2 regions of the Anaerobacillus sp. QJM3NY_17 genome follow, and region 1 is predicted to be linked to the other one. Evidence: riboswitches for the same ligand, from Rfam matches in the RefSeq annotation. Region 1 holds a riboswitch; the other holds the start of a gene.
What was found. Region 1 has a riboswitch for S-adenosylmethionine ahead of AC0VYV_RS19450 (MetQ/NlpA family ABC transporter substrate-binding protein). Riboswitches for the same ligand answer to the same signal wherever they lie in the genome.

Region 1 (4,842 bases):
GGAGAAAATCAAATATGGCTTATCTCAACTGATGGTGGCGAAGCGCGACAACTATCTGATTTTAAAAGTGGTGTTTCCGCTCCTGTTTGGAAACCCGATGGTTCTTCGCTACTTGTTTTAAGTAAGGATACAAAAGAGAAAGAAGAAGGACGTAAGCCTCTCGTTGTGACTGACTTACGCTATAAAGCAGACAGCAGTGGTTTGCTTGACAATCACCATATGCAAGTTGTCTTGATCGAGGTAACCTCAGGTGAAAAGAGAATAGAATGGCTAACAGATGCACCATTTAATCATTCTAGCCCTAACTGGTCACCGGATGGACAATCCATTGTATATGTGAGAGATCGATATGAAGAACAGGGGTCCTACATGCGAGCCGACATCTTTATTCAGGGTCTGAATGAAGGATCAGAGCCTGATCAGTTAAATCGTGAGGGTGGGAGCTTTAGCACACCGAACTGGTCACCAGATGGGAAGAAGCTCTCATTCATTGGGCATAACTTTGAGCATGAAGGAGCTACGTTGAATAAAATCTGGACTGTTGACATAGCGAAGAAAGAGTTTACTTGTTTAACAGAGGAGGTTGATTTAGAGTGTTCGGATGTATTGATTTCAGATATGCACTGGGGAGGCGCTTCTCCTGGTGCGATGTGGAGCCAAAATGGAGATGGACTCTATTTCCTTGCTAGTAAAGAAGGAAACACTGGTGTTTATTTCGTCGGAGAAGATTGCACGGTTCGACAAATAGCGGGTGGTGACAGGCACCATTATGCATTTCACTACTTGCCAGGCGCGAATGAAGCGGCTGTTGCAATTAGCGATCCACTTAACATTGGCGATATTTATACGCTTTCGTTTCATGGAGATCGGGTAAATGAACTGTGTTTGTCTCAATCAAATGCTGACGTTCTCGAATGCCTGGATCTCTCGACACCAGAAATGTTTACATACGCTGGGAAAGACGGTTTGGAGATTCAGGGCTGGCTCATGAAGCCAAAGGATTTTAAGGAAGATCAGGAACATCCCCTTATTCTTGAAATTCACGGTGGACCACATATGATGTATGGTAATTCATTTATGCACGAATTTCAGCTTCTTGCAGCAAAAGGATATGTTGTCCTTTATACGAATCCACGTGGTAGTCAGGGATATGGACAAGAGTTTGTGAATGGTTGCCGAGGAGATTATGGTGGGGGTGATTATGAGGATTTGATGGCGGGTGTTGATGCCGCTTTGAACAAGTATTCCTTTATTGATGAAGCTCAACTTTTCGTGACGGGAGGAAGCTACGGTGGCTTTATGACGAACTGGATTGTTGGGAAAACCGATCGATTCAAAGCAGCGGTTACCCAGCGCTCCATTTCGAATTGGCAGAGTTTCTATGGCGTTAGTGACATCGGATACTTTTTCACAAAGTGGGAAGTTGGAAGTGATTTAGATGAAAACCCTGCTAAGCTATGGCATCATTCACCGCTTAAGTATGTGGACCAAATCGAAACCCCACTTTTAATTCTTCATAGCGAAAATGATTACAGGTGCCCTATAGAGCAAGGAGAACAGTTATATGTGGCTTTAAAGCATCGTGGGAAGGAAACGATGTTTGTAAGATTCCCAGATTCTGATCATAATTTATCAAGAAGCGGTCATCCAGAACTACGAGTGGAACGACTTAAGCATCTAGGAAACTGGTTCGACAATTACCTAGAAGGAAGACAATAAGAAATCTTTCGACAAATAGCGGGCGGTGACAGGCACTTTTTGAGATCTTCCCTTGACGCCCTTCGAGAAAGATACTATACTATTGAAAATAGTTAAATAATATTGAAAACTCTTATCAAGAGTGGCAGAGGGACTGGCCCTGTGACGCCCAGCAACCATCTCAGTTCGTGAGAAAGGTGCTAATTCCAGCAGACGAGCAATCGTTTGAAAGATGAGAGAGAGTTCAGCGCTGCTGATAATGATGAAATGATACAACTCTCTCTGTACTTTACAGAGGGAGTTTTTTTATTGGGAGGGGATTTTAGCAGATCGAAGCACTTTTGCGCTTTTATATTTTAGCGCTAAAACGCTTTACATTACTATATGAACTTTAAAGGAGATTGAGAAATGAAGAAATCATTGTATTTATTAGGTGCACTTATTTTAGTCTTTTTGGCAGGTTGTTCTGGAAATGAGGCTTCTGGAGATTCAGAAGATGGCCCACTGAAGGTAGGGGTAACGGCTGGTCCGCATGAAGATGTGATGAACAAGGTGAAGGAAATCGCAGCGGAAGACGGGTTTGAAATTGAAGTGATTGCGTTTAATGATTATGTGATGCCAAATACAGCCCTTGATGAAGGGGAATTGGATGCGAACGTATTTCAGCATGAACCTTATTTGAATGATTATGTAAAAGAAAGAGGACTCGAGCTTTCCAAGGTAGCAACTACGATTACTTTCCCAATGGGAATTTATTCTGACAAATATAAGAGTCTTGATGAATTGCAAGAAGGCGACAAAGTTGGCTTGCCTAACCATTCAACAGGTGAACCTAGAGCGCTAATGTTGTTTGAGCAAGCTGGCATTATTGAGTTGAAAGATGGCGTTGGTGTTAAAGCAACGATCAAAGATATTGAGAAGAACCCTTATAATCTCGAATTTGTTCCATTAGAAGCTTCACAAATTCCAAGACAGCTTGGTGAGCTTGCGATTGCAGCAATTAATACGAACTTTGCAATGGAAAGTGGACGCGTACCGAAAGAAGATTCTCTTGAAATGGAACCCGAAGATTCCCCGTGGGTGAACGTGATTGCAACACAAACAGAGAACAAAGATGATGAACGTATTCAAAAGCTAGTGAACTATTATCAATCAGATGAAGTGAAGCAATTTATCCAGGACGAATTTAACGGTTCTGTTGTTGCATCCTGGTAATTCGAAAGAGGAGTGAGCACGATGATTCGATTAGAAAATATAACGAAAACGTATAAAAGCGGTGAGACGATTACGAAGGCGGTTGATGATGTTTCCATAGAAGTTGAGAAAGGAAGCATCTATGGCGTCATCGGTTATAGTGGTGCTGGAAAGAGCACGCTTGTCCGAATGGTGAATCTTCTGGAGCGACCGACAGATGGAAAGGTATTTATCAATGACATTGAGCTCACTTCTTTGTCTACTGGAAAGCTTCAAAAAACAAGACAGCGCATCGGGATGATTTTTCAGTCTTTTAATTTATTGAAAACAGGCACTGTGTATCAAAACATTGCCATTCCGCTGAAGCTTACGGGTCTTCGTAAAAAAGAGATTGAAGCGCGAGTTGATAAATATTTAGGTATCGTTGGGTTATCGGATAAGCGGGATGCTTATCCTTCCCAGCTATCAGGTGGTCAGAAGCAGCGTGTGGCGATTGCCCGTGCGCTTGCTCATGAACCTGAAGTGCTACTGTGCGATGAGGCAACGAGTGCCCTTGACCCAGATACGACAGAATCAATCCTATCTTTATTGGAACAAATCAATCGTGATTTTGGAATCACGATTTTACTCATTACGCATGAAATGCACGTTGTCCAGAAAATATGTCATGAAGTGGCTGTGATGGAGAACGGGAAGGTGATTGAACAGGGGCGAGTGATCGATATCTTTAGTAAGCCTGCTACAACGACGGCCAAACGATTTGTTCAGTCGTTATTCCAGGATGAGCTTCCAGAGTCGCTTGTGTCTCGATTGAAAGAGCGTGGTCAGATCGTGAATCTTTCATTTATTGGGGAGAAATCAGGTAGTCCCGCTCTTGCGCTTGTTAGTAAGAAGTTCGACGTGTATCCGTCCATTTTAGCAGGGAACATTACACAACTGAAGGATCAGCCTTTTGGTAGGCTAGTCGTTCATTTAGATGGGGAAGCGGAAGAGACGGCTCGGGCCGTTGCGTTTTTAGAGGAAAGTGGCGTCGTAGTAGAAGGCTATGTTCAGGAGGTGGAAGCTCATGTCAGCTAAGGTATCGGAGTTTATTGATCTTTGGGGTGCAGACATTTGGAACGCGATTATTGAAACATTTCAAATGGTTGGGATCTCACTACTGATTTCAGTGTTGATTGGGCTCCCGCTTGGTGTGCTACTTGTTTTAACTAGACCTGAAAAAGCATTAGAAAATAAAGTTCTTTTCCGCATATTAAATGCGGCTATAAACGTGATCAGGTCGATTCCATTTATCATTTTACTGTTTTTCATTTTACCTTTTACAAAAATGATTGCAGGTACAACAATTGGAGTAAAAGGTGTGATTGTGCCGCTCGTTGTCTTTACGGCGCCGTATATCGCAAGGTTGATGGAGTCCGCTCTTCTTGAGGTCGATCGTGGAGTAGTAGAAGCCTATGAAGCAATGGGGGTAAAAACCAGACACATTATCTGGCATGTTCTTGTAAGGGAGTCTCGTTCATCGATCGTTCTTGGATTAACGATTGCGACAATTGGACTGATTGGGGCAACGGCAATGGCTGGGCTCGTTGGAGCAGGTGGGCTTGGTGATCTCGCTTATCGATACGGTCATTTGCGATATGAAGTCGATGTGATGTACGTTACGGTATTTCTCCTTATTGTCCTTGTTCAGGGACTCCAATCGTTTGGGAATGTTCTCTCCGCTCGTTTGAAGAAGGATTAAGTTAAAAGAAAATCTTTTTATTTCATTGTCATTAGCAGGTGTGTCTTCAATAAATGAACTTCATGATCAGTTTGTTCATCAGATTTAGGAGGAAGAAAAGATGGAATCAATTCAGGTAAGAGCAACGCCAGGACATTATGAATGTCGATCAGGTATCCTTCAAGAATTACCACGATTGCTTAAGGATGGGCAGTTTCAAAAAGTGTTTG
Region 2 (4,842 bases), 1.7 Mb from region 1:
ATGGAGGATTAGCGTGGAACACGAACCTGAATTTGAAAAAACGCGTAAAAATACACACAACCGAAATAAATTAAAGCATTTATTGATTTCTTTTACTCAACCATTACAATCCTTCTTTAAAACCATATGGAAAGGAGCTTCCTATGGCGCTCTTATTATGACAATGCTGCTAATCTTTTCGATTGGGTTTGATTTTCATACTGGACTGGGTCAAATAATGGACGTTATTCTTTTCCTACTAATAGCAGTTGTCAGTACACTGCTCACCGTTAAGATTGGTACATGGTTCATAGAGCATTTCAAAAGATTACCCTCTCTTCTCATTGCAAGTATTGGAGTCTCGCTTGCTATAACCATTTATACATTAGATCAATTTCGTCAATTAGAGAACATCCTTCCGCTCTCCTATCTCTTAATTGCAGTCGGTATCATCCTTGGCGCTATGTTCGGATACCCTCTTTCTAAAGGCATCAAAAAGCCAATGTCTATGATCATGCTACTGTTTGGTGTTTTAGCAACGTCAGCTTTTTCATACTGGTTATTCACACCTGGTTTAATGAATGATCGTCTCTCTATTAATGTAGAGCCGCTCTCACCTGTTAGTGATAACCCTTCAGAATACGGCTCATTTGATGTAACTACTTATACATATGGAAGTGGAAAGGATAAGCAACGTCCTGAATTTGGGGAGCAAGTAGATATTCAAACGATGTCAGTTAACGCTTCAAGTATGATTGGAGAATGGTCCAAAGAACGCGAGTGGTTCTGGGGCTTTAAAGACACCAATGTGCCACTTAATGGACGTGTATGGGTGCCTAAAGGAAATGGTTCTTTTCCTCTTGTCCTTATTGTCCATGGAAACCATAAGATGGAGGACTTCTCAGATGAAGGCTACAATTATTTAGGTGAGTTACTCGCTAGTCGTGGCTTTTTAACAGTATCAGTAGATGAGAACTTCTTCAATTCATCATGGTCTGGTGGCCTCGCAGGAGACATTAATGGACGCGCTTGGTTGCTGCTTAAACATATTGAAGAAATGGAGAAATTATCTTCTCAAAAAGATAATCCATTATTCAACAAAGTGAAGATGGATCAAATTGCTTTAATAGGTCATTCTCGCGGTGGTCAAGCTGCGATTTTAGCAGCAAAATTCAATGACCTTGATCGTTACCCAAATAACGGGAACATGACTTTTGATTTCCATTATAATATTGAATCTGTTATCGCACTTGCACCGACGGATTATCAAACACTTTCAGATCGAAAAATCGAAGTGGATGATGTCAATTATTTATTACTTCAAGGTTCTTATGATAGTGATTTATCGGAATTCGAAGGCGACCGACAGTATAATGGGATTGATTTAACTGGCAGTAAAGAAGCTATGAAAGCAGCCCTTTATATTGATCGCGCCAATCACGGACAATTTAACACAACGTGGGGAGAAAACGATACGTATTTCCCTTTCACGCTTTTATTAAATAAAGAGCCTCTTCTTAAAGGCACTGAACAACGACAAATAGCCCGCACATATGTTGCTGGCTTTCTTGAGGCGACGCTTCATCAAAATGAGTCCTATCAACCGATGTTTGAGGATTATCGCTATGCTCTCGAATGGCTACCTGATACAACATACATTAGTAAATATGAAGATCCTTCGTATCATATCTATAGCACCTTTGAAGAGGACGTTGATGTCACAACAGCGACATCTCCCTATATCACCATAGAGACTAATAGCTTGCTGCAATGGTATGAAGGAGAGCTTGAATTTCGACGCGATAAAGAAAGAGGTACTCATGGGGTCTTTTTGAAATGGGATCATTCCTATTCAAAGAACGGCACATACAAATTAAATTTCAAGAAAGCCCTTCAGGATCCATTTGCTTATACAATGAACAGTTCATTAACATTCACAGCAGCAAACCTTTCAGATCCATCTGACCAGCAACCTGTTGATTTCACAATCACGGCTAGTTCAGATAACGGAGCATCCGCTAGTGTTAAGCTGAGTGACGTCATGCAGTTGCAAGGTGTTCTTCCTATTCAACACACAAAAACAAAATACTTTGAAGAAGGACGTTATGGTGAACCTACTGAACCGGTTCTCCAAACCTTTAATATTCCGATGCAGCGATTCTTAGAAGCAAACAATGCCTTTAATCCGAAGAAGATGAATGCTCTTACATTCGAATTTAATGCATCAGAGAAAGGAAAAGTCTTTATTGATCAAATAGGTGTCAATCAAGGTGATTAACTAAAAAAGGCCTTCCCTCATGACAATGAGAGAAAGCCTTTTTTCTATTATGAAATTTTGCAAGAAGACTGTCCACGCTTAGCAAGATAGCTTTGATGATACTCATCTGCACGATAGAATGAAGTGATTGGTACAATTTGCGTCACAACTGGTTTTTTGAAGCGTCCAGATCGCTCGAGTTTTTCTTTTGCAATCAATGCTATTTCTGCCTGCTCATTTGAGTGGTAAAAGATCGCTGAGCGATAGCGTGTTCCGACATCTTCTCCCTGTTTGTTTAAGGAGGTTGGATTATGATTTTCAAAGAAAACTTCTACAAGTTCTTCATAAGAAATGAGAGAAGGATCATATTCAACTTGTACGGATTCGGCATGGCCTGTTAATTCAGAATAAACATCTTCATAAGTTGGATTAATCGTCTCTCCTCCTGTAAACCCTGCTGAAGTTGAAATAACACCGTTCAATTGTTGAAATAGCGCTTCTACTCCCCAAAAGCACCCTGCTGCAAATGTTGCTTGTTCCACTATGACCACTCCGTTTCCTTTTCTCTGTATGGTTTTATTTGATCGAGCATATATGTTTTCTAATTCATTTAGTGATAACATATAAAGTTGCTTTTCACCCTTCTTATATATCCCTTGTGAGAGAAGGGTCTTAATAAGCTGTTGTTTTCTTGCTTCGTTATCCATTAGTGTATGCAATATCAGTCTCTCCCTCTACTAAAACATATTTCCAAATGAGGGTGCATAAAAAAACCCTCATCTGCTCGAACAGAAGAGGGTTTGGATAGACCGAGCCTCTTCTCATTTTTCGACTTTCGTCGCAGGAATTAGCACGGTTCCAATTGAACATAAGTTCATAGGTCCGTTGCCGAGGTATCTAAGGGCCAGTCCCTCCACCTCTCTGAATAAGAAGATCCTTTAAACAAAGGATTATTAAGTTAGTCCCAATAATAAATGGTTTTAAAACGGATGTCAATACAAAAGTACTCATAAAAATAATTATATTACAAAAGAGATAACAAAGTAGCCAGCTGCTGCTAATCCCGCCGCTAATAAAGCTGGGCCAAGCTTAAATTTCGCATATGTCATAGGATTCAACTGCAAGATCCTCGCAACTGTATTCGTATTGTCACTTAGCGGAGAAGCAAAAGCGCCAAATGTCCCACTCGCAAACACGGCTCCAATGACAACAGGTAGATCTGCTCCTGTAGAATACCCTAATGAAATACCGAGCGGCATTAAAATTCCCCATGTGCCCCATGATGAGCCAATAAAGTATGAAATAAACGCCCCAACGAGAAATAAGACTGGTGGTACAAATAAAGTAGGAATCCAATCAAGGTTTGAGGTAACAAAAGACGAGAAGCCAAGAGCTTCTGTTGAAGCTGCTAAGCCCCAAACGACAGTAAGCAAGACGATGACCGGCATCATCTCGTTACCACCTTCGATAAAATAAGTAACAAGGTCCTTTAAAGAAAAACGCTGAAATAAATAGAAAATGAACGTTAAAAGTACTGTAGTGAGAAGTGCAAAGACCATCGCGTCGAGGACATCTGCCTCAATAAACGCCTTGATTAAAGAAGTAAACCCCTTCTTATAACCACTCCAATATGTAAGAAGAAGTGTTAGGAGAATAACTCCTCCAAGAGGTATTAATAAATTCATCGGTTTCGTAGGAAGATCCTTCGCCACAGCTGGATGACAATCTTCCCATTGATCATCAAGCTTTTTTTCCACATTACCTGCGTCTGTAGCTGGCGTTTTTCGATGATGGAAAAAACTCAAATAAAAGCCAATCAATAAAATACTAATCGAAAAAAAGTTGTAAGGGATACTTTGAAGAAAGTAACGATAGCCATCTCCTTCAATGCCTTCTGCTTTTAGTGAAAGCTGCACAACAGATGACATATAGCCGACAAAAGCGGTAGCAATTGGCATTAAGACAATAACTGGAGTTGCTGTCGTTTCTATCACAAATCCAAGCTCCTGAGGAGTGATTTTCACTTTATTTAAAAGAGCTTTCATGATTGGGGCTACCGTTACAATGCGGAAACTAGGAGCACTAAATGTTCCTAGCGTTGACACCCACGTCAGAAATAACGCTCCTTTTTTTGAGTTGATTTTGGATGAGGCAACTTGAACAAATCCTTTTATCCCACCAGTATATTTCATCAATCCGATTAAGCCCGTAAACATATATAGAAAAAGGACGATTTTAACATTATTTTCATCTTTCAAACCAGTCATAATAAATTCATAGAACTGTTGTAAACCAATGATCAATCCAGGTTTGTATATAAATGATGCTGTTAGCAAACCCGCCGTTAATCCGGGGATCACTAGTTTTGTTTTCATCGCAATGATAATGACAACGATAAACGGAAAAATGGATAACCAGGCCATTAGCGTCGCCCTCCTTAAGCTCTAGTTTGCTCTCTAGAGAACGACCTATACTACGGGAACCGATAATGTTGATTCCTCATTCGTCTGAGCAAGTGGAGTTGCTCGAAGTCATTGGTGCCATATGGTTTAAATAAGACAAATTGAACATCGTTCCTTAACTTATTCATACAAAAAAGCCAGAGC

Region 2: linked by a shared signal. The riboswitch ahead of msrA (peptide-methionine (S)-S-oxide reductase MsrA) and the one ahead of AC0VYV_RS19450 (MetQ/NlpA family ABC transporter substrate-binding protein) in region 1 are both predicted to bind S-adenosylmethionine.

Annotation. Positions count from the first base shown of each region.
Region 1 covers NZ_CM149685.1:3,775,777-3,780,618, reverse strand. The annotation lists gene AC0VYV_RS19455 (alpha/beta hydrolase family protein) at 1-1,719, shown strand, start outside; SAM riboswitch class I at 1,829-1,937, shown strand; gene AC0VYV_RS19450 (MetQ/NlpA family ABC transporter substrate-binding protein) at 2,107-2,913, shown strand; gene AC0VYV_RS19445 (methionine ABC transporter ATP-binding protein) at 2,935-3,969, shown strand; gene AC0VYV_RS19440 (methionine ABC transporter permease) at 3,959-4,633, shown strand; gene AC0VYV_RS19435 (iron-containing alcohol dehydrogenase family protein) at 4,734-4,842, shown strand, end outside.
Region 2 covers NZ_CM149685.1:2,065,574-2,070,415, reverse strand. The annotation lists gene AC0VYV_RS11075 (hypothetical protein) at 14-2,257, shown strand; gene msrA (peptide-methionine (S)-S-oxide reductase MsrA) at 2,305-2,955, opposite strand; SAM riboswitch class I at 3,055-3,168, opposite strand; gene AC0VYV_RS11065 (Na+/H+ antiporter NhaC family protein) at 3,256-4,659, opposite strand.